One region of the Mycobacterium sp. UM_Kg27 genome, then DNA from elsewhere that is predicted to be linked to it. Evidence: riboswitches for the same ligand, from Rfam matches in the RefSeq annotation. Region 1 holds a riboswitch; each other region holds the start of a gene.

The links. A riboswitch is a leader RNA that binds a small molecule or an ion and turns the genes downstream of it on or off. The one in region 1 is predicted to bind cobalamin.
Region 2: it holds a riboswitch for cobalamin, as region 1 does, so the genes downstream of both, LI94_RS02800 (magnesium chelatase subunit D family protein) here and metE (5-methyltetrahydropteroyltriglutamate--homocysteine S-methyltransferase) in region 1, are expected to answer to the same signal.
Region 3: it holds a riboswitch for cobalamin, as region 1 does, so the genes downstream of both, LI94_RS02735 (ABC transporter substrate-binding protein) here and metE (5-methyltetrahydropteroyltriglutamate--homocysteine S-methyltransferase) in region 1, are expected to answer to the same signal.
Region 4: it holds a riboswitch for cobalamin, as region 1 does, so the genes downstream of both, LI94_RS02700 (PPE family protein) here and metE (5-methyltetrahydropteroyltriglutamate--homocysteine S-methyltransferase) in region 1, are expected to answer to the same signal.

What each region holds. Positions count from the first base shown of each region.
Region 1 is NZ_JRMM01000003.1:12,135-17,039, reverse strand. It holds gene LI94_RS00900 (mycobacterial-type methylenetetrahydrofolate reductase) at 1-46, opposite strand, end outside; gene metE (5-methyltetrahydropteroyltriglutamate--homocysteine S-methyltransferase) at 124-2,394, opposite strand; cobalamin riboswitch at 2,530-2,742, opposite strand; gene LI94_RS00890 (SDR family oxidoreductase) at 2,789-3,448, opposite strand; gene LI94_RS00885 (thiolase family protein) at 3,554-4,699, shown strand; gene LI94_RS00880 (crotonase/enoyl-CoA hydratase family protein) at 4,714-4,905, shown strand, end outside.
Region 2 is NZ_JRMM01000009.1:34,204-39,108, reverse strand. It holds gene cobM (precorrin-4 C(11)-methyltransferase) at 1-267, shown strand, start outside; gene cbiE (precorrin-6y C5,15-methyltransferase (decarboxylating) subunit CbiE) at 253-1,470, opposite strand; gene LI94_RS02805 (dienelactone hydrolase family protein) at 1,485-2,282, opposite strand; cobalamin riboswitch at 2,314-2,455, shown strand; gene LI94_RS02800 (magnesium chelatase subunit D family protein) at 2,484-4,478, shown strand; gene cobO (cob(I)yrinic acid a,c-diamide adenosyltransferase) at 4,478-4,905, shown strand, end outside.
Region 3 is NZ_JRMM01000009.1:18,745-23,649, reverse strand. It holds gene cobN (cobaltochelatase subunit CobN) at 1-1,534, opposite strand, end outside; cobalamin riboswitch at 1,690-1,841, shown strand; gene LI94_RS02735 (ABC transporter substrate-binding protein) at 1,898-3,094, shown strand; gene LI94_RS02730 (iron ABC transporter permease) at 3,091-4,131, shown strand; gene LI94_RS02725 (ATP-binding cassette domain-containing protein) at 4,128-4,905, shown strand, end outside.
Region 4 is NZ_JRMM01000009.1:9,442-14,346, forward strand. It holds gene LI94_RS02690 (NADP-dependent isocitrate dehydrogenase) at 1-7, shown strand, start outside; gene LI94_RS02695 (glycosyltransferase) at 33-1,709, opposite strand; cobalamin riboswitch at 1,757-1,943, shown strand; gene LI94_RS02700 (PPE family protein) at 1,975-3,573, shown strand; gene LI94_RS02705 (pyridoxamine 5'-phosphate oxidase family protein) at 3,555-4,211, opposite strand; gene LI94_RS02710 (aminotransferase class I/II-fold pyridoxal phosphate-dependent enzyme) at 4,252-4,905, shown strand, end outside.

The DNA of each region.
Region 1 (4,905 bases):
CGGTGTTGGGCGGCACCAATTCCAGTGCAATGGTGTTCAGCGGCACCAGGGAACTCCGTATCTCAAGAGGGGAACGGACATGTTGCGCCCCAGAAAAGCTCTGGGGCGCAACATGTCAGACGGTCACAGGCCGGCGCGGGCTTCCTTCGCGGCAGCGACCAGGTTGGCCAGGGACGCGGTGACCTCGTCGGTCTTGCGGGTCTTCAGGCCGCAATCCGGGTTGACCCAGAGGCGTTGCGCGGGAACGGCACTCAGTGCCTCGCGTAGCGACGACGCCATCTCGTCGGTGCTGGGAACACGCGGCGAGTGGATGTCGTAGACGCCCGGCCCGACACCGTTGGAGAACCCGATCGCGTTGAGGTCGTCGAGCACCTCCATGTGCGAGCGGGCCGCCTCGATCGAGGTGACGTCGGCGTCCAGGTCCGCGATCGCACCGATCACCTCACCGAACTCCGAGTAGCACAGGTGCGTGTGGATCTGCGTCGCGTTGGACACGCCGGAGGTGGACAGCCGGAACGAGCCGACCGCCCACTCCAGGTAGGCCGCCTTGTCGGCGTCGCGCACCGGCAGCAGCTCACGCAGGGCCGGCTCGTCGACCTGGATCACCGCGATCCCGGCGGATTCCAGATCCACCGTCTCCTCGCGAATCGCCAGCGCCACCTGATAGGCGGTGTCGGCCAGCGGCTGGTCGTCACGGACGAACGACCAGGCCAGGATGGTCACCGGACCGGTGAGCATGCCCTTGACCGGCCTGTCGGTCAGCGACTGGGCGTAGGTGGCCCACTCGACCGTCATCGGCTTGGGCCGCGCGACGTCACCGAACAGCACCGGCGGGCGCACGCAGCGGCTGCCGTAAGACTGCACCCAGCCGTTGCTGGTGGCGAAGAAGCCGTCCAGCTGCTCGGCGAAGTACTGCACCATGTCGTTGCGCTCCGGCTCGCCGTGCACCAGCACGTCGAGGCCGAGTTCTTCCTGCAGCTTGATGACCGCGGCCACTTCGGCCTTCATCCGGTTGGTGTACTCCGCCTCGTCGATCTCGCCGGCCACCAGCGCGGCACGGGCCTTGCGGATCTCCACGGTCTGCGGGAAGGAACCGATCGTGGTGGTCGGCAGCGGCGGTAGGTGCAGCCGCTCGTCCTGAGCGGCGCGTCGCTCTTCGGCCGATCCGCGCTGGATGCCCGCCTCCTTGATCGTGGCGATCTGGGCGCGCAGCGCCGCGTTGTTCAGCCGCGGGTCGGACCTGCGGGAGGCAACCGCGGCATTGGACGCGGCGATCTGTTCGGCGACCGCGTCGCGGCCCTCACGCAGGGCGCGGGCCAGGGTGGCCACTTCGGTCACCTTCTCGGCGCCGAAGGCGAGCCAGCTGCGCAGCGCGTCGTCCAGGCCGGTCTCGGGCTCCAGCGAGTAGGGCACGTGCAATGTCGAGCACGACGTAGATACAGCAACCGCATCCGCCGATCCCAGCAGTGACGCCAGCTTGGCCAGCGCGGCCTGCAGGTCGGTGCGCCAGATGTTGCGGCCGTCGACCACACCGGCAACCAGCATCTTGGAGGCCAGCTCCGGCACGGACGCGATCTTGGCGTCCGCGCCGTAGACCAGGTCGACGCCGATCGCCTCGACCGGAGTGCGGGCCAGGGCGGGCAGCCCGGCCCCGGGGTCACCGAAGTAGGTGGCCACGAAGATCGCCGGCCGCTTGCTCAGCGCGCCGAGGTGGTTGTAGACCTGCTCGGCCAACGCGGGGGCGTCCGCCGAGATGTCGGTCACCAGCACCGGCTCGTCGATCTGCACCCACTGTGCGCCGGCGTCGGCCAGCTTGCCCAACAACTCGGCGTAGACGCCGGTCAACTCGTCAAGGCGCGAGATCGGTGCGTCCGCACCGTCGACGGCCTTGCTCAGCAGCAGGAAGGTGACCGGCCCGATGATCACCGGACGAGCGTTGATGCCCTGCTCCTGGGCCTCGGCGAGCTCGGAGAGCACCTTGGCCGGGTTCAGCGAGAACTTCGTGTCCGGGCCGATCTCGGGAACGATGTAGTGGTAGTTGGTGTCGAACCACTTCGTCATCTCCAGCGGAGCGATCTCGGCGTTGCCCCGGGCGGCGGCGAAGTAGCGGTCCAGCTCGTCGGCGACGCCGGCCACCCGGGCCGGCAGTGCGCCCAGCAGTACTGCGGTGTCGAGCATCTGGTCGTAGTAGGAGAACGTGTTCACCGGCACCGAGTCCAGCCCGGCGGCGGCCAGCTGTGCCCAGGTGTCCCGGCGCAGGCCGGCGGCCACCGTCTTCAGTTCGTCCTGGCCGATGCGGCCGGCCCAGTAGCTTTCGGTGGCGCGCTTGAGTTCGCGTCGCGGCCCGATTCGCGGTGAGCCGAGAACGGTGGCGGTAAAAGGTTGAACGGTCACGATTTGATCCTTCGATCGACGAGGGTGGGTCAACGCCAGCAGCCGCCCAGCTGATCCGGTCCCGTGCCTATATATAAAGCACTATAACCCTCAAAACCAGACGCCTATTCCGCGAGGCGTTGATCCGCCGGGCGCGGCGCGCCCAGCACAACGGGCAGGTATTCGGACTCGCAGGCACGCACCGAGGTGCTCCTAATGGCCGTCGCTTCCCAGTCGGTGGGCGAACCCGTGACCAGTGCTTATGACGGCGGTCGTTCCTGCATACCGCTGCGGGACAGTCCCGGATTCTCACCGGGTTCCCTCTTGCGCTCCACGGAAAACTGCGTAAACCGCGGTGCGCTCGATGCCGAGGCCGCCTGGCGGCGACAACGGCAAACCAGTTGCGTGATCGAGGTTACTCGGCTCGGCCCGCCGCGAGTGCCTCCGGGATCGGGCTCTGGCCGTCGTTGAATTCGATGGTGCGGCCGATGGTCGAGTTGTCGGCCAGGCAGGCTGCGATCGCCAACGCGACGTTGCCGCGGGAGACCTGCCCTTTGCCGGGGTCGGGGCCGACGGCGATCCGGCCGGTCGCCGGCTCAAGGGTCAGCCGGCTGGGTCCCAGCACCGTCCAGTCCAGGTCGGTGGCGCGCAGGTGGGCGTCGGCGGCGGCCTTGGCCTGAGCGTACGGATAGAACGGGTCGCCCTCGGCCACACCGTGATCGGGGCCGGCGCCGAAGTAGGACACCATGACGAACCGCCGCACGCCGGCCTGCGCGGCGGCGTCGATGGTGCGGATGGCGGCATCGCGGTCGACGGCGTAGGTACGGGCGGGGTTCCCGCCACCGGCGCCGGCGGAGAACACCACCGCGTCGTGATCGGCCACCAGCCGCGCCAGGCCGTCGGTGTCGAGCTGCTCGATGTCGGCCACCACCGGGACCGCGCCGGTGACCGCGACCTCCTCGGCGTGGTCGGGGTTGCGGAACACCGAACTGACCTGGTTGCGGGTTTGGGAAAGAATCGGGGCGAGCAGCAGGGCGACCTTGCCGTGGCCACCGATGATCACAATGCGTGCCATGGAATCGACGGTACGCGGGAGCCCGGAGTGACCCCCGCTGACACCGGCCGGGCGCGCCCGTCGACAATCGAGGCAACAAGACCCCGAACGAACTAAGGAGCACCCATGGCTGAAGCCGTCATCGTCGAAGCGGTGCGCGCGCCGATCGGCAAGCGCAACGGCGGACTGTCCGGGGTACACCCGGCCGAACTGTCCGCCCAGGTGCTCAACGGGCTGGTCAACCGGGCCGGCGTGGACCCGGCGCTGGTCGACGACGTGATCTGGGGCTGTGTCATGCAGGCCGGTGAGCAGGCCCTGGACATCGGCCGCACCGCGGTGCTGAGCGCGGGCTGGCCGGAGACGGTGCCCGCGGTGACCGTGGACCGCCAGTGTGGATCCAGCCAGCAGTCGGTGCACTTCGCCGCGGCCGGTGTGGTCGCCGGGCACTACGACGTCGTGGTGGCCGGGGGCGTCGAGTCGATGTCACGGACCCCGATGGGTTCGTCGCTGGCCAACGGCGGGCGCCCCTACGGCGACTCCTTCAAGGCGCGCTACAGCCAGACCCCCAACCAGGGCATCGGTGCGGAGATGATGGCCACCAAGTGGGGCCTGAGCCGCACCGCGCTCGACGAGTTCGCGCTGGCGTCGCACGACAAGGCCGGCGCCGCACAGGACGCCGGCGCCTTCAAGGACGAGATCGTCTCGATCACCGACCCCGAGGGCAACGTCATCAGTGCGGACGAGGGCATCCGCCGGGGGACTACCCTGGAGAAGATGGCGCAGCTCAAGCCTGCTTTCAAGGAGGACGGCGTGATTCACGCCGGTAACTCCAGCCAGATCTCCGACGGTTCGGCCGCGCTGCTGTTCATGTCGGCGGAGAAGGCCAAGGAACTGGGCCTGACCCCGCTGGCACGGGTGCACACCGCGACACTGGCCGGTGCCGACCCGGTGATGATGCTGTCCGCGCCGATCCCGGCCACCCAGAAGGCGCTGCAGCGCTCCGGCCTCAGCGTCGACGACATCGGGGTGTTCGAGGTCAACGAGGCGTTCGCCCCGGTGCCGATGGCGTGGCTGGCCGAGATCGGTGCCGACCTGAAGAAGCTCAACCCCAACGGCGGGGCGATCGCACTGGGTCACCCGCTCGGCGGCTCCGGCGCCCGGATCATGACCACCATGCTCTACCACATGCGCGCCAACGGGATTCGCTACGGACTGCAAACCATGTGCGAAGGCGGCGGCCAGGCCAACGCCACCATCTTGGAGCTGCTGTGAGTGCGGAAGCCGCTGTGAGTGAAGAGGCCGTTCTGGTAGAACGGCGCGACGGCGGCGTACTGGTGGTCACGATCAACCGGCCCGACGCCCGCAACGCGATCAACGGCGCCGTCAGTGCCGGCATCGGTGACGCCTTGGCGCAGGCTCAAGACGACGACGAGGTACGCGCGGTCGTGCTCACCGGCGCCGGCGACAAGTCGTTCAGT
Region 2 (4,905 bases), on a different contig from region 1:
GCGATCACCCGCGTCCGAGCGCTGATGGCCGAACTGGCGCCCGAGTACGGCGGCCAATGCCCCGTCGCAGTGGTCTATCGCGCGACACAGCCCGAGGAACTGGTGCTGCGCGGAACGATCACCGACATCGCCGACGCGGTCGAAGAGGCCGGGTTGCGGTCAGCCGCGGTCATCCTGGTCGGCCGGGCGGTAGCCGACCTGCCCGATCCGTGCGGCGGGGAGAGCCATCTCTATGACCCGGCACGCGACCGCTCAGGGCCGGACTAGCGCCCACTGGGTGATCGCCCGGCCCGGTGTCCAGCCGGTGAAGGAGCCCAGCGGTGCGGCGTGCTCGACCTGGATGCGGGTCAGCTCGCCGCCATGTTCGCGGTAGGCCGCCGCCAGCAGCGCCTCGGCCTGCAGCGTGACCCCGTGGGCGACCACCCGGCCGCCCGGCGCCAGCGCTGCCAGACAGGCCGCCAGCACCCCGTCCCGGCTCAGCCCGCCGCCGATGAACACCGCATCCGGGCCGGGCAGGTCCGCCAGCACCTGCGGTGCCGCGCCTTGGACCACCTGCAACCCGGGCACACCGAGGTTCCGAGCATTATCCGAGATACGTTGCACCCTAACGTCGTTCACCTCGACCGCGATGGCACGACAACTCGGATGCGAACGCATCCATTCGATGCCCACTGAACCGGCACCCGCACCGATGTCCCACAACAGCTGCCCGGGGACCGGGGCCAGTCGCGCCAACGCGGCGGCCCGTAGGTCACGTTTGGTGAGCTGCCCGTCATGGCGGTAGGCATCATCGGGCAGACCGGGCGCCCAGCCGGACATCAATGGACCGACCAGTTCCAGGGCGACGATATTGAGCCGCGGGGACGAACCGGTGAAGGTGGCGGCGGTGGTCTCCAACCTGGTTTCAGCCGCTGCGCCGAGGTCGCCGAGCACCACCATCCGGCTCGCTCCGTAGCCGCGCTCGGTCAGCAAGCCGGCCAGCTGCCCCGGGGTGGTCTCATCGGATGACAGCACCAGCACCCGCCGGCCAGGCGCCAGCTCCCGCAGCACCGCGTGCACGTCACGGCCGACCACGCTGACCACCGCGGTGGACTCCGCGGGCCAGCCCAGCCGGGCCCGGGCCAGCGTGACCGACGAAACCGCCGGCAGCACCCTCACCTGATCGGCACCGAACAGTCCGATCAGCGTGGTGCCGATACCGCTGAACAGCGGATCACCCGACGCCAGCGCCACGGTCCGCAGTCCCGCCAGCTCCTCGAACAGCGCGGGCAGCCCGGCGTGCAGCGGAGACGGCCACCGGTGCCGCTGCTGACCTTCGATCTGCGGTAACAGGTCCAGTTGACGCGGTGCGCCGATCACGGCGTCGGCCGCCAGCACCATGTCTCGGGCCGAGTCACCCAACCCGGTCCAGCCGTCGGCGCCGATGCCCACTACGGCGATGCGTTCGGCAGGGCTGGGCTGAGCTGGCACAGCGGCGATGGTAGCTAGGTCAATCGCTGCGTGAGGAATTCCACCACCCGCTTGCGCGCTTCGTAAGCGGGGTGGCCGTCGACCTCGCGGACCTGGTCGGTGAGCACCGAGTGCGCCATCCGGGACAGACCGTGCGGGTTGCCGGACGAGGAATCGATCTCGATCACCTCGAAAGCGTCCCCGAGCCGTGCTTTGAGCGTCGTGAAGCGGTCACCGGGGGCCATCTTGTCTTCGCTGAACCGCAGGCCCAGAGCGCACAGTCCGTCGTTGGCTGCCCGGTCGGCGACGACGCCCAACTCGACCTCCGAGAGCCCCGGGTCACGCCGCTGCTTCAGCGTCAGTGGAATCGGCACGGACGGTTGGCTGAGCACCGGCGCCAGCACGGCGTCGTCGACGGCCGCTGCCAGCGCGAAGCCTCCGGTGAAGCACTGGCCGATCACCCCGACACCCTTGCCGGGAGTCTTCTCGTTGAGGTCACGGGCCAGCGCCCGCAAGAACTGGGTGACCGGGCGCTGCTTGTCGGTGGCGAACGCGGCGAACTCCCGGGTCACGCAGGCCCGGGCGATCGTGGTCGCGGCGTAGCCGGGCGTGATCGCCTTGCCCGGCTCGCCGAACAGCGACGGAATCGCCACGGTGAAACCGTTGTCCACCAGGTGATTTCCCAGCGCCAGGACCCCGGGGTGAATCCCCGGGATCTCCGGGATCAGCACCACGCCGGGACCCTGCCCCTTGCGGTATACGTCGTGGGTGAAACCGCCGCCGGTAAACGGCTCGGCAACCCATCCGGTCAGGTCTGCTACAGGTGCACTCACTGGTCGTGTGCCCTTTCTCTCGGTCGGCGTCTGCGGCCCCGAGTGTTAGGGTATCGGCGCGAAGCGCCAGGGAAGTCGGTGTGAGTCCGACGCAGGCCCGCTACGGTGTTCCGCGGCGCATTCTCGGTGCGCCACGGTCAGTCCGAATACCGGCTTTCGCGTCGCCAACACACAGGTGTTGGCCACACGAGCGGAGCCTCAATGCAACAGCTGTACCCGTTCCCCGCTGTCCTCGGCGGCGACCCGGACGCCCCGGGCGGCCTCGACGACATGGCGTTGGCGCTTGTCCTGAGCGCGATCTCCCCCGGCATCGGCGGCGTGCTCATCCGCGGCGAGAAGGGCACCGCCAAGTCGACGCTGGTTCGCGCGCTTGCCCAGGTGCTGCCGCCCATCGATGTGGTGGCCGGCGACCGGTTCTCTTCCGATCCCGCTGAGGCGAACCCGCTCTCCCCCGACGGTCCGTTCCCCAGCGACGCGACCGTCGAGACCCGACCGGTGCGCCTGGTGGAGCTGCCGGTCGGCGCCACCGAAGACCGGGTGGTGGGCTCCATCCACCTGGAGCGGGCGCTCACCGCCGGCACCGTCGACTTCGACCCCGGGCTGTTGGCACGCGCCAATCGCGGCATCCTCTACGTCGACGAGGTCAACCTGCTGGCCGACCACCTGGTGGACCTGCTGCTCGACGCGGCGGCAATGGGCCGGCTGACGGTGGAACGCGATTCAGTGTCGGTGACCCACGCCGCGCGGTTCGTGATCGTCGGGACAATGAATCCCGAAGAGGGCGAGTTGCGCCCGCAACTGCTTGACCGGTTCGGTCTGACCGTCGAGGTGTCTGCCCCGCGCGAACCGGCGTTGCGAGCCGAGGCGGTACGGCGGCGGCTGGCGTTCGACGCCGACCCGCAGGGTTTCGCCGCGAACTACGCCTCGGCAGAAGAGGGGCTGCGGGCCCGGATCCGTCAGGCCCAGGAACTGCTGCCCAAGGTGGCGCTGACCGATCACGCATTGGTCAAGATCGGCGAGATCTGCGCGGCGTTCGACGTCGATGGGCTGCGCGGCGACATCGTCTGTGCCCGCACCGCGGTAGCTCATGCGGCGTGGCAGGGGCGCGACGCGGTCAGTGTCGAGGACCTTCGGGTGGCCGCCCGGTTGGCCCTGCCGCATCGGCGTCGGCGCAAGCCGTTCGATGCCCCGGGCCTTGACGAGACCGAGCTCGACGAACTGCTGCCGCCGGAGGATTCCGGTCCCCAGCCCGACCCGGATGGTCCGGGACCCGACGGGCCCGATCCTGACGGTCCACCGGATGGTGGTTCACCGCCGCCGGAACAACAGTGCGGGCCTACACCGGCCGCGCACTCTGAGCCGGGCTTCACCTCGACGGTGGGCGCCGACTCCCCTTACCGGGCAAGGCTTTTCTCCGTCGACGGCGTGGGCGAGGGACGCGCCGGCCGGCGCAGCAGGGCCCGCACCAGCTCCGGACGCCGGGTGGGCGCCACCACATCCGGCGACACCGGCGGGCTGCACCTGTTCGAGACGCTGCGTGCCGCTGCACCGCATCAGAGTGCCCGCGGCAGAATCGGCGGCCGGATGATCCTGAAGGTGAGAGATCTTCGCCGCGCCGTCCGGGAGGGCCAGGAAGCCAACCTGGTGCTGTTCGTGGTGGACACCTCCGGATCGATGGCCGCCATCGAACGGATGCGCCAAGTCAAGACCGCGATCTTGTCGTTGCTGCTGGACGCCTACCGTCGCCGGGACCGGGTGGCGGTGGTGACGTTCCGGGACACCACGGCGGAATTGGCGTTGCCCGCGACCGGCTCGGTGGAGATCGCCGCCGTCCGGCTCGACGAATTGCCCGCCGGTGGCCGCACCCCGTTGGCCGAGGGCCTGCTGCAGGCCGCCGAGGTGATCCGCCGGGAACGACTGCGTGAGCCGGCCTGCCGCCCGCTGCTGGTGGTCTTGACCGATGGCCGGGCCACCGCCGGCACGAGCCCGGTCGAGCGCTCCCTGATGGCCGCCGACCAGATTGCCGGGCAGGGATATTCGGCGGTCGTGGTGGATTGCGAGAACGGCCGGATGCGGCTCGGATTGGCCCGGACGCTGGCCGAGCACTTGCGGGCCGAGTACGTTCCGCTGCCGCAGGTGAGTGCCGAAGCACTGGCCGGAGTCGTCCGCGATGCCACCGGAAGGGGAGCCGCCTGATGCCGCAGGGACAACCGTTGACAGTGCCCGACGACAATCTGACCACCCGCCAGCGTCGCAACCGGCCGCTGCTGATGGTGCACACCGGCGACGGCAAGGGGAAGTCCACTGCCGCATTCGGATTGGCGTTGCGCGGCTGGAATCAGGGCTTCGACATCGGGGTCTTCCAGTTCGTGAAATCCGCGAAGTGGCGGGTCGGCGAACAGAGCGTGCTCGAGCGCCTGGGCGCACTGCACGCCGAGACGGGTGAGGGCGGCCCGGTGCAGTGGCACAAGATGGGCTCGGGATGGTCGTGGAGCCGCAAGGCCGGTGGCGTCGAGGATCACGCCGGCGACGCCGCCGAGGGCTGGGCCCAGATCAAGGAACGCCTGGCGGCACAGACCCACGACCTGTACATCCTCGACGAGTTCACCTACCCGATGGGTTG
Region 3 (4,905 bases), on a different contig from region 1:
CGAAACCCTTTGCCAGCCAACGGTATGCGGCCAGGTAGTGGTGGCTGGGCGGCAATTCCGGGTCGTGGTAGATCGCCACCGGGTTCTCCCCGAAGCCACGGGGCGGCTGGATCATCAGCACGATATTGCCGGATTGCAGTGCGGCCAAAACGATCTCGTCGGCGCCGTTGACGAACAGCTTGCCTGGCGCCGGACCCCACGCCGTCGTCATGGCATTGCGCAGGTCGTCGGGCAACTCGGCGGTCCACTGCGCATACTGCGCCGCGGTGACCCGCACCTGGGCGCCGGCCAGCTGCGCGGCGGACAGCCAGTCCTCGTCCTGACCGCCGGCCTCGATCAGGGTGTGGATGAGGCGATCCCCTGCCTGCGTCTCGTCAGCGACGTCGAGCACCCCGAAGCCGTCTCCGACGTCGTAGCCCTCCGCCGCCAGCCGCTGCAGCAACCGCACCGCCGACACCGGGGTGTCCAGACCGACGGCGTTGCCCACCCGGGAGTGCTTGGTGGGATAGGCCGACAGCACCAGCGCCAGCTTCTTCTGCCCATTCGGAATACGGCGCAGCATCGCGTGATTCACCGCGACCCCGGCCACCCGGGAGCAGCGCTCGGGATCGGCGGCGTAGTGCGGCAGCCCGTCGTCGTCGATCTCCTTGAAGGAAAACGGGACGGTGATGATCCGTCCGTCGAATTCCGGGATGGCGATCTGGGTGGCCGAATCCAACGGGGTCACGCCGTCGTCGTTGGACTCCCAGTCCGCGCGGGAGGACGCCAGACACAGTCCCTGGAACACCGGGATGTCCAGCGCCGCGATCTGTTCGATGTCCCACGCGCCGTCGTCGTCACCGGCACTGACCCCGGCGGTGGCGTTCATCGCCCCGCCGGCCGCCAGCATGCAGACCACCAGCGCATCGAGCTGACCCAACGCGGCGAAGAGCTCGTCGGGGGCGTTGCGCAGCGACGCGGCGAAGATCGGCACCCCGACCGCCCTGGTGCCGAGCTCCGCCCCATCAATGGCGTCGGCCAGGGCGTGCGCGAATCCGGCGTTGCCGCTGACCTCATGGGCCCGGTAGTACAGCACCCCTACCCGCACGGCCTCCTCGGAGACGTCAACCGGCTCCCGTTGCCCGTAGCCCCACTCCGGGATCACCGCCGGCTCCTCGAAGCCTTCCCCGGTGAGCAGCACCGTGTCGCACAGAAATGCATGCAGCTGCGCGAGGTTGGCCGGCCCGCCCTCGGCGAGGTAGGCGTGTGCCTGCGCGGCCAGGCCGATCGGGACCGTGGAGCACTCCATCAGCTCGGCGTTGGGTGAGCGCTCCCCGCCGAGCACCACCAAAGGCAGGCCGGTCGCGCGTAGCAGCTTCAGTTCGTCGGCGATCTCGGCCGATGACCCCAGGATGCGCAGCACCACGACATCGGCGCCGTTGACCAGCGGTTCGATGTCGTGGCGTGCGGGGTTCCCGAGCCGGTATGCCGCGCCGCTGGCCCGCGCGGACAGCAGGTCGGTGTCAGAGGTGGAGAGCAGGGCGATACGCCGCATAATCGGTTCCTCCCGGGGGTTCGCGCCCCGCATAGTCGGATGCCCCGCGGCCAGTATCTGGCTAACACAGTGGCGGAACCGCGCCGGAATTTGAGTACCGGACTTCCTGACGCCACGAGACGGCGGCCAGCCTAACGCAGCGCGGCATGCAACAATGTCGCCGGTAAGGCGATGACGAATGAGGAAGCCGGTGCGAATCCGGCGCGGTCCCGCCACTGTCATCGGGGAGCGACCCTCATCAGCCACGGCCCGCCACTTGTGGGGTTGGAAGGCGAGGCGAGCAGTGATCCGAGAGCCAGGAGACTCACGTCAACGCGTCCTGCGAACCGGGGCGGTGTACCCCGAGGAAGCTGACTCACGCTCATGTCCCGTGCGTTGCGGGTAGTTGCTGCGCTCCTGGTAGCGCTGGCCACCGCGCTGTCGTTGGCCGGCTGCTCCGGCGAACCCGCTTCCCGCACACTGCAAGCGCGTTCCGGCTGCATCACCGGCTTCGATCCGGCCGCCGACTACTTCCCAGACAAGTCGACGCTGACCGAAGCCACCAACTTCGCCATCACCTACCACGGCAGCTACCAGGTTCTGACGGTCAAGCGGCCCTACCTCGGCGGCAAGCCGATGTCGTGGGTGTTGGTGCGCTGCGGTGCGCCCCCGCCGACGCTGACCGGGGAGCTGGCGAACGCCCAACGGATCACCGTCCCGGTGCAGAGCCTCTACTCGGGCTCGACGACGCATCTGGCGATGATCACCGAACTCGGCCAAGCCGGCGTGGTCACCGGAGTGGCGAGCCCGGCAGCCGTCGCCGACCCGCAGATCCGTGCGCGCATCGACACCGGTGAGATCGTCGGCTACGCCCCCGGCGGGCAGATCAATATCGAGCGCGTGATCGGCGCGGGCCCCGACCTGCTGGTCACCGAGGGCATCGACGACCCCGGCTATCCCAAGCTGCGCGAAGCCGGCACCCCGGTGCTGGCCGACGCCGAATGGCTGGAACCGACCCCGCTGGGCCGCGCCGAGTGGATCAAGGTGTTCGCCGCGCTGACCGGGACCGAACGCCAAGCCGCGCAGGCCTACCAGGCCATCCGCGACCGTTACCGTGCCTTGGCGGCTCAAGCCGCCGCAACCAAGCCCGTCGAGGTCTTGGTCGGCACCATGTACTCGGGCAGCTGGTCGATGCCCACTGGCGAGAGCTACTCGGGGCGCCTGGTTGCCGACGCCGGCGGCACCTACCCCTGGCTGTCGGACACCGGCGCCGAGAACCGGCAACTGAACTTCGAGTCGGTGTACGCCCGTGCCGGCACCGCGCCGGTTTGGCTGATCACCGACGACTGGCACACCCTGGGCGATGCGGTGGCCCGTGACAGCCGCTACGGCGAGCTGACCGCGCTGCGGACCGGCCACGTCTGGTCGGCGACCAAGGCAATGACATCCCTTGGCGGCAACCTCTATTGGGAACGCGGCACGACGCGACCGGATCTGCTGCTCGGCGACTTGGTCGCGATCCTGCATCCCGAGCTCGCCGCCGGCCACGCGTTCGAGTTCTACCGGCGGGTGCCGCGTTGAAGCCGCGTATCGCCCTGGTGCTGACCGCGCTGAGCGCCGCGGTGGTCCTGCTGGCAGTGCTCGGGCTGGTGCTCGGGCCGGTGCGGGTGCCGGTGCTCGACACCGTGCAGGTGCTGTTCGGCGCCGAACCCTCCGACCCGCGCTGGCAGGTGATCGTGTGGAACATGCGGCTGCCGCGGGTGCTGACCGCGCTGGCCGCCGGGTCCGCGCTGGGCGTCGCCGGCCTGCAGCTGCAAACCCTATTCCGCAACACCCTCGCCGATCCCTACATTCTGGGCGTGAGCTCCGGGGCGAGCCTGGGTGTTGCGGTGGTCGTGCTACTCGGTGGGGCGGCCGCCGGCGGTTTCACCACCGCGGTGGCCGGTGCCAGCCGCGCCGCGGAAGTGATCGCAGCGGCCTTGGGGGCGGCGGCCATGCTCACGCTGGTTCTGGTGCTGTCGCGATGGACCCGCTCGGCGGCGACGCTGCTGCTGATCGGTGTGATGATCGGCGCGGCCAGCACCGCGCTGGTGAGCTTGGCGCTGGTGTACTCCGATCCGCAGCGGGTGCAGCAGTACCTGTTGTGGGGCCTGGGCAGCTTCGCCGGGACCGGTTGGGCCGATTTGGAGTTGCTGCTGCCGCTGGTGGCCGTCGGGCTGTTGACCGCGGCGATGACGATCCGGCCGCTCAACGCCCTGCTGCTCGGCGAGAGTTACGCGGCGACTATGGGCATCAACGTGCACCGGGCCCGGATCGTCACGGTCGTCTCCGCGTCACTGCTGGCCGGTGTGACGACCGCGTTCTGCGGCCCGATCGCGTTCCTCGGCCTGGTGGTGCCGCACGTGGCCCGCATCGTGATGGGCACCTCCGATCACCGGGTGGTGGTCCCAGCAGTGGTCTTGCTGGGCGCAATCGCCGCGCTGGCCTGCGGCATCGTCAGCCAGGTGCCCGGCAGCGACCTGGTCATCCCGATCAACGCGGTCACCGCGCTGGTCGGGGCGCCGGTGGTGATCGCCGTGCTGCTGCGGGCCCGCCGAGGATCGGGGTTGCCGTCATGACGCCACCGGCCGTCGAGCTTGCCGGCCTGGCGATCGGCTACCGCAGCCGGCGCCGGTCGACGACAGTGGCGACCGGGCTGGCAGCCCAGGCTCGCCGCGGCGAACTGACCGTGCTGATCGGGCCGAACGGCGCCGGCAAGTCCACCCTGATTCGCACCCTGGCGGGGTTGCAGCCCGCGCTCGGCGGACGAGTTCTGTTGGACGGCGCCGACCTGACCGCATTGCCCCGCGATGAACTGGCCCGCCGGGTCGCGGTGGTGCTGACCGAACGCGTCGACCCCGGGTTGTTGTCGGCGCGAGAACTGGTTGGGCTGGGCCGCATCCCACACCTGGGTCTGGGTGCTCGACTTCGCCCGGTCGATGAGGGGATCATCGACTGGGCGTTGGCGGCGACCGGTGCTCAGCATCTGGCATCGCGGCCGGCGGCCGAACTGTCCGACGGTGAATGCCAGCGGGTCCTGACCGCGCGGGCGCTGGCCCAGCAGCCGGGTCTGCTGATCCTTGACGAGCCGACCGCGTTTCTGGATGTGTCTTCACGGGCCGCACTGTTCGGTCTGTTGCGTGAGCTCGCCCGCGACCAGCAGTTGGCGGTAGTGCTGAGCACCCACGATCTGGAATTGGCACTGCGGGTGGCTGATCGGGTGTGGCTGATGGATCCGGCGGGCACCCTGGTGGACACCGTAGGCGAAGAGCTGATGTTGTCCGGGCGCATTGGGGACATGTTCGGCAACGACACCCTGCGTTTCGACCCGGCTAGCGGCATGTTCGAGCTCA
Region 4 (4,905 bases), on a different contig from region 1:
GGACTGACTCGGCAGCCGAACTGCCGGCGGGCTCACTCCAGGATGCAGAGGACCTCGTCGAGGGTGGCGGTGCCGTCCACGTGGCCCAGTCGTGTGGTGTCGAACATCGCCGGGCCGGTGGCAGCACGGTCGGTCAGCAGGTAGCGGCCGGTATCGGGGGAGCGACGCACAGTGTCCTCGGCGGCGCAGGTGCCGGTCAGCTTTACCGCGTCGGTGAAGTTGATGCCGATCTGGAACACCTGCGGTTCGGCGTGCAGTCCGCCGGTCAGTCGGGTGATGAGGTTCTCCGGGGCAAAGAACCGCCAGCCGGAGTCCAGCCGCAACCAGTAGCGGCCACCGATCCCGGCACTGATCTCCGTACCCGGATCGGTGAACTCCAGAAAGGGATACCGCTGCGCCAGCAGCACCCGATCTTCGGCTGTCAGGCCGGTGTCGATGGCCAGGAAGCGTCCGACGCGCGCCACGTCCAGGCAGCAGTTCAGGAACGAGTTCAGGGTCTGCTCGGTGCGGGCTCGATCGGACCCGGTGCGCAGGCTGACCGTCACCTCAGCCTCGGGCGGCCCGGCCGCCAGGGTGTGCACCACCGCTTCGGGGTAGCTCGAGGCTGCCTCAAGCATGGCCGGAACCGAAAAGTCTCGGTTGGATTCGATGCGCTGCCGTTCGTCGTCGGGAACGTCGGTGCGCGCCACCAGGCGCCGGCACAGCGTGAACGCTTCGTCGTGGTTGCCCAGCCACGACGCGCACACCGCGCGCTCGTCGGTCGCGCGGAAGTTGTAGACCCCCGCATCGACCCAAAGGTTGTCGTCGGGCATCGGGATCTGCTCGGCTTGCCTGGCGAAGAGGTGACCGAGCTGGTAGCGCCCCGCGGAGCGGTAGGCGAACGCGAGGCAATACAGCGGTTCGGCACGGGTCGGCCGAAACTCCCAGGCCCGTAGGTAGGCGGCCTGCACTTCCGGCCACGGTTCGCCGAGCACCTCCATGGCGCCGGCTTTGCGGTACAGCGAGAAGTAGACCTCTTCGTCGTAGCCCCCCATTTGAGTCCGCCGTTCGTACCAGGGGACTGCGGCGGCGTAATCCTCCAGATCGAAGCAACTCTGCGCCAGATAAAAGACCGACCGCGAGTCCTCGGGATTGCGTTCGACCTCGGCCAGTAGGAGATCCCGGTCGCGGGCGTACTTCTGCGGGTCCAGGTTGCGGGCGCCCAGCCGCCGCGATTCGATGGCGAAGTCGCGGTCGAGGCGGGAAATGACGTGGTCTTCATCGCATTCGACGTACTCGTGGACCACACCCACGTAGCGCACCGGCAGCCCGTCGCGGAACAGCTGCGGGCGCCAGCCTCTGACGGCTTCCTGCCGGATCCGCAGCTCGTAGATATCGGCGTCCAGGCCGGTGAAATCGGGTGTGCCCACGATCGTGTCGTCGGCGTCGATCACCAGGATGTAGTCGCAGCGGCCCTGCGCCAGGGTCAGTGCCTCGGTGCGGTTGTGCCCGAAGTTGCGCCAGGGCCGTTCGTAGAGCTCGCCCGGAATGCCCAGGGCCGCCATGTGGTCGCGGATCACCTGCTGGGTTCCGTCCTGGGAGCCGGTGTCGACGATCACCCACGCACTGATGTAGGGCGCGGTGGCGCTCAGCACCTCCGCAATGATGTGGGCCTCGTCGCGCACGATCATGTTCAGGCAGATCGTGGGGGTGTTCACCGGATCGGACACGGTCGGCAGATTACCCGGTGCCTGGGGGGCTGGATTTCGCAGTCGGCGGTGGTCAGGGAGTCCGGCGTGCGACAATTCGCTGGTAAGGCGATGACGATGTAGGAATCCGGTGTGAATCCGGCGGTTCAGCCGAAGCTGGGACCGCCGCTTCAATTCCGGAGCGGTCCCGCCACTGTCATCGGGGGAGTGACCTCACCCGAGAGCCAGACACTCACGTCGTCGCAACCTCCGATTCGGGGCGGGTAACCCGAGAGAGCTGACGACCGTGACCGCGCCGATCTGGATCGCGTCTCCACCCGAAGTCCACTCGACATTGCTGTCGGCGGGCCCCGGGGCTGGTCCGCTGTTGGCGTCGGCTGCCGCATGGAGCACGCTGAGCGCCGAATACAGTGCGGTCGCCGACGAGTTGACGGCACTGCTGGGGGCAGTGCAGGCCGGGGCGTGGCAGGGTCCCAGCGCCGAAGCGTATGTCGCGGCGAATCTGCCGTATCTGGCGTGGCTGATCCAGGCCGGGGTCGTCAGCGCCCTGACCGCCACCGCCCAGCAGGCCGCGGCCGCCGCCTACAGCACCGCACTGGCCGCGATGCCGACGCTGGGTGAGCTCGCGGCCAACCACGCCACCCACGCGGTGCTGGTGGCCACCAACTTCTTCGGTGTCAACACCATCCCGATCACGCTCAATGAGGCCGACTACGGCCGGATGTGGCTGCAGGCCACCACCGTGATGACCACCTATCAGGCCGCCTCGGGCACCGCGGTGGCGTCGAGCCCGCAGACGTCGGCAGCGCCACAGATCGTCAAGGCGCAGTCCGCGGACGCCAGCCAGCCGCAGCTCCCGCCCGATCGACAGAACGAGATCATGGAATGGCTGCAGAACAGCGGCTACACCGACTTCTACAACAATGTGCTGCAGCCGATGATCGACGAGCTGGCGGCCAACCCGTTCTTCCAGTCGCTATTCGGCGGGTTCGATCCCTGGCTGCCGATACTGGGCAACCCGCTGAGCTTTCTGAGTCCCTACAACCTCGCGTTCGCGATCGGCTATCCGATGGACTTCGGCTCATTCGCCGCCTACCTGTCGCAGACCTTCGCCTTCATCGGCGCCGACATCGCGGCGGCGTTCGCCTCCGGTAACCCCAGCACCATCGCGTTCACGCTGATGTTCACCGCAGTGGAAGCGGTCGGCACGATCATCACCGACGTGGTTGCGCTGCTCAAGACGCTGCTGGAGCAGGCTCTGGTGCTGATTCCGGTTGTGCTGCCGATGCTGACCGCCGCATTGGCGCCACTGGCCGCGGCGCCTTTGGCCGGATTGGCGGGGTTGTCCGGCCTGGCTGCGCTGCATGCGGTTCCGGTTCCGGTGGTTCCGGTCATGCCCCCGCCGTTCGCCGGCCTGACGGTCGCTCCGACGCCGCCGGTTCCCGCTCCGGCCCCGGCCCCCGCTCCGGCGCCCGCTCTTGCACCGCCGCCGCCCGCAGCGCCGCCGGCGCTCCCTCCGCCGCCCGCACCACCGCTGACCCCGGGGGACAGTCTGGCCGCGATGTATCTGGTCGCCGGCGCGAGCCAGCAGGCCCGTCGGGCCGCGGGCACCAGTGCTCGCCGACGCAAGGCCGCGGAGCCCGAGGCCGCCGCGGCGCCGGTGGACGCCGTGGTCGCCGAGGAGAAGGTCAAGGCCCGCCGGCGGCGGCGCGCAAAGGCCGACATGCTCGGCCGCGGGTACGAATACATGGACTTGGACGACGCCTCGGATGCCGTGCTGCCGAGTGGACTCACTGCCCTGGCGGCCGACGCCTTCGGCGGCGGTGCCACCACTCCGATGACGCCGGGCACCTGGATGCCGGAGTATCAGCGCGGTCTGCGGTAAGACTCCAGGTAAGACGGCAGCGCGATCGCCGGGTCGAGGTCGGCGGCCGGTTCCGGGCGTCCGGCGACCATTCGCAGCGGGACCACTCCCGCCCAGTACGGCAGAGTGACGTCCTCGGGTTCGTCGTTGGGGCCGCCGTCGCGCACCGAGGCGGACACCTTCACCAGGTCGAGCGCCAGCACCGCAGTGGCCGCCAGTTCCCGGCGGTTGGGCGGCCGGGCGTCGGCGGCCCGGCCGGGTGCGACGTGATCGAGCAGTGCGTCGAGCCCGAGCCGCTTCTCGGCCTCGTCATCGACCAGGCGGGCGGCGCCGATGACGACCACCGAGCGGTAGGCCATCGAATGGTGCAGCGCCGAGCGGGCCAGCACCAGCCCGTCGACCAGGGTGGCGGTGACGCAGACCGGCAGACCGCCCGGGCCGGCCGCCAGCACCGGGCCGCTGCCGGTGGAGCCGTGCAGATACAGCGTCTCGTCGACCCGCGCGTGCGTGGTCGGCAGCACCACCGGATGGCCGTCGCGGGCGTATCCCAGGTGACAGATCAGCGCCTCGTCCAGGATGCGGCGCACGGTGTCGCGGTCGTAGCGGGCCCGTTCCCGATACCGGGTGGGGGTGGTCTGGGGTGTCGGTGCGTAGGACACGGGGTTGCCTCCATCGCTGTACTAGTGCAATATAGGAGATGTGCCAGTACAATATAGCATTGCCGGTGGGGGGGCCGAGGCCATCGCGGCGAGCGTCGAGGAGGGCATCGCGCGCGGCGCGTTGGCGCCCGGGGCCGCACTGCCGCCGATCCGCGGGCTGGCCCAGCAGCTCGGGGTGAACCCGAACACCGTCGCCGCCGCCTACCGGCTGTTGCGCGACCGCGGCGCGGTCGAAAGCTCCGGTCGCCGTGGCACCCGGGTGCGTGATCGGCCGGCGACCACACCGCGCTCGCTGCGCGGGCTGGCCGTGCCGCCGGGCGTGCGGGATCTGTCGACCGGAAACCCCAACCCGGCGCTGTTGCCCGCTATCGCCGCTGTGCCGGCGCGCCCCGGACCGGTGGTGCTCTACGGGCATCCGCCGATCGCGTCGGCACTGGCTGAGCATGCCGCGGCCGAGCTGGCCGCCGACGGTGTACCGGCCGACCACCTCGCGGTCACCTCCGGGGCCCTGGACGGAATCGAGCGGGTGCTCAGCGCCCACCTGCGTCCCGGTGACCGGGTGGCCGTCGAAGATCCGGGGTGGCCCAACCTGCTCGATCTGCTCGGCGCGCTGGGGCTGACACCGGAGCCGGTCGGAGTCGATGACGACGGCCCGCTGCCTGCCGACCTGGCCCGGGCGCTGCAACGGGGGGTG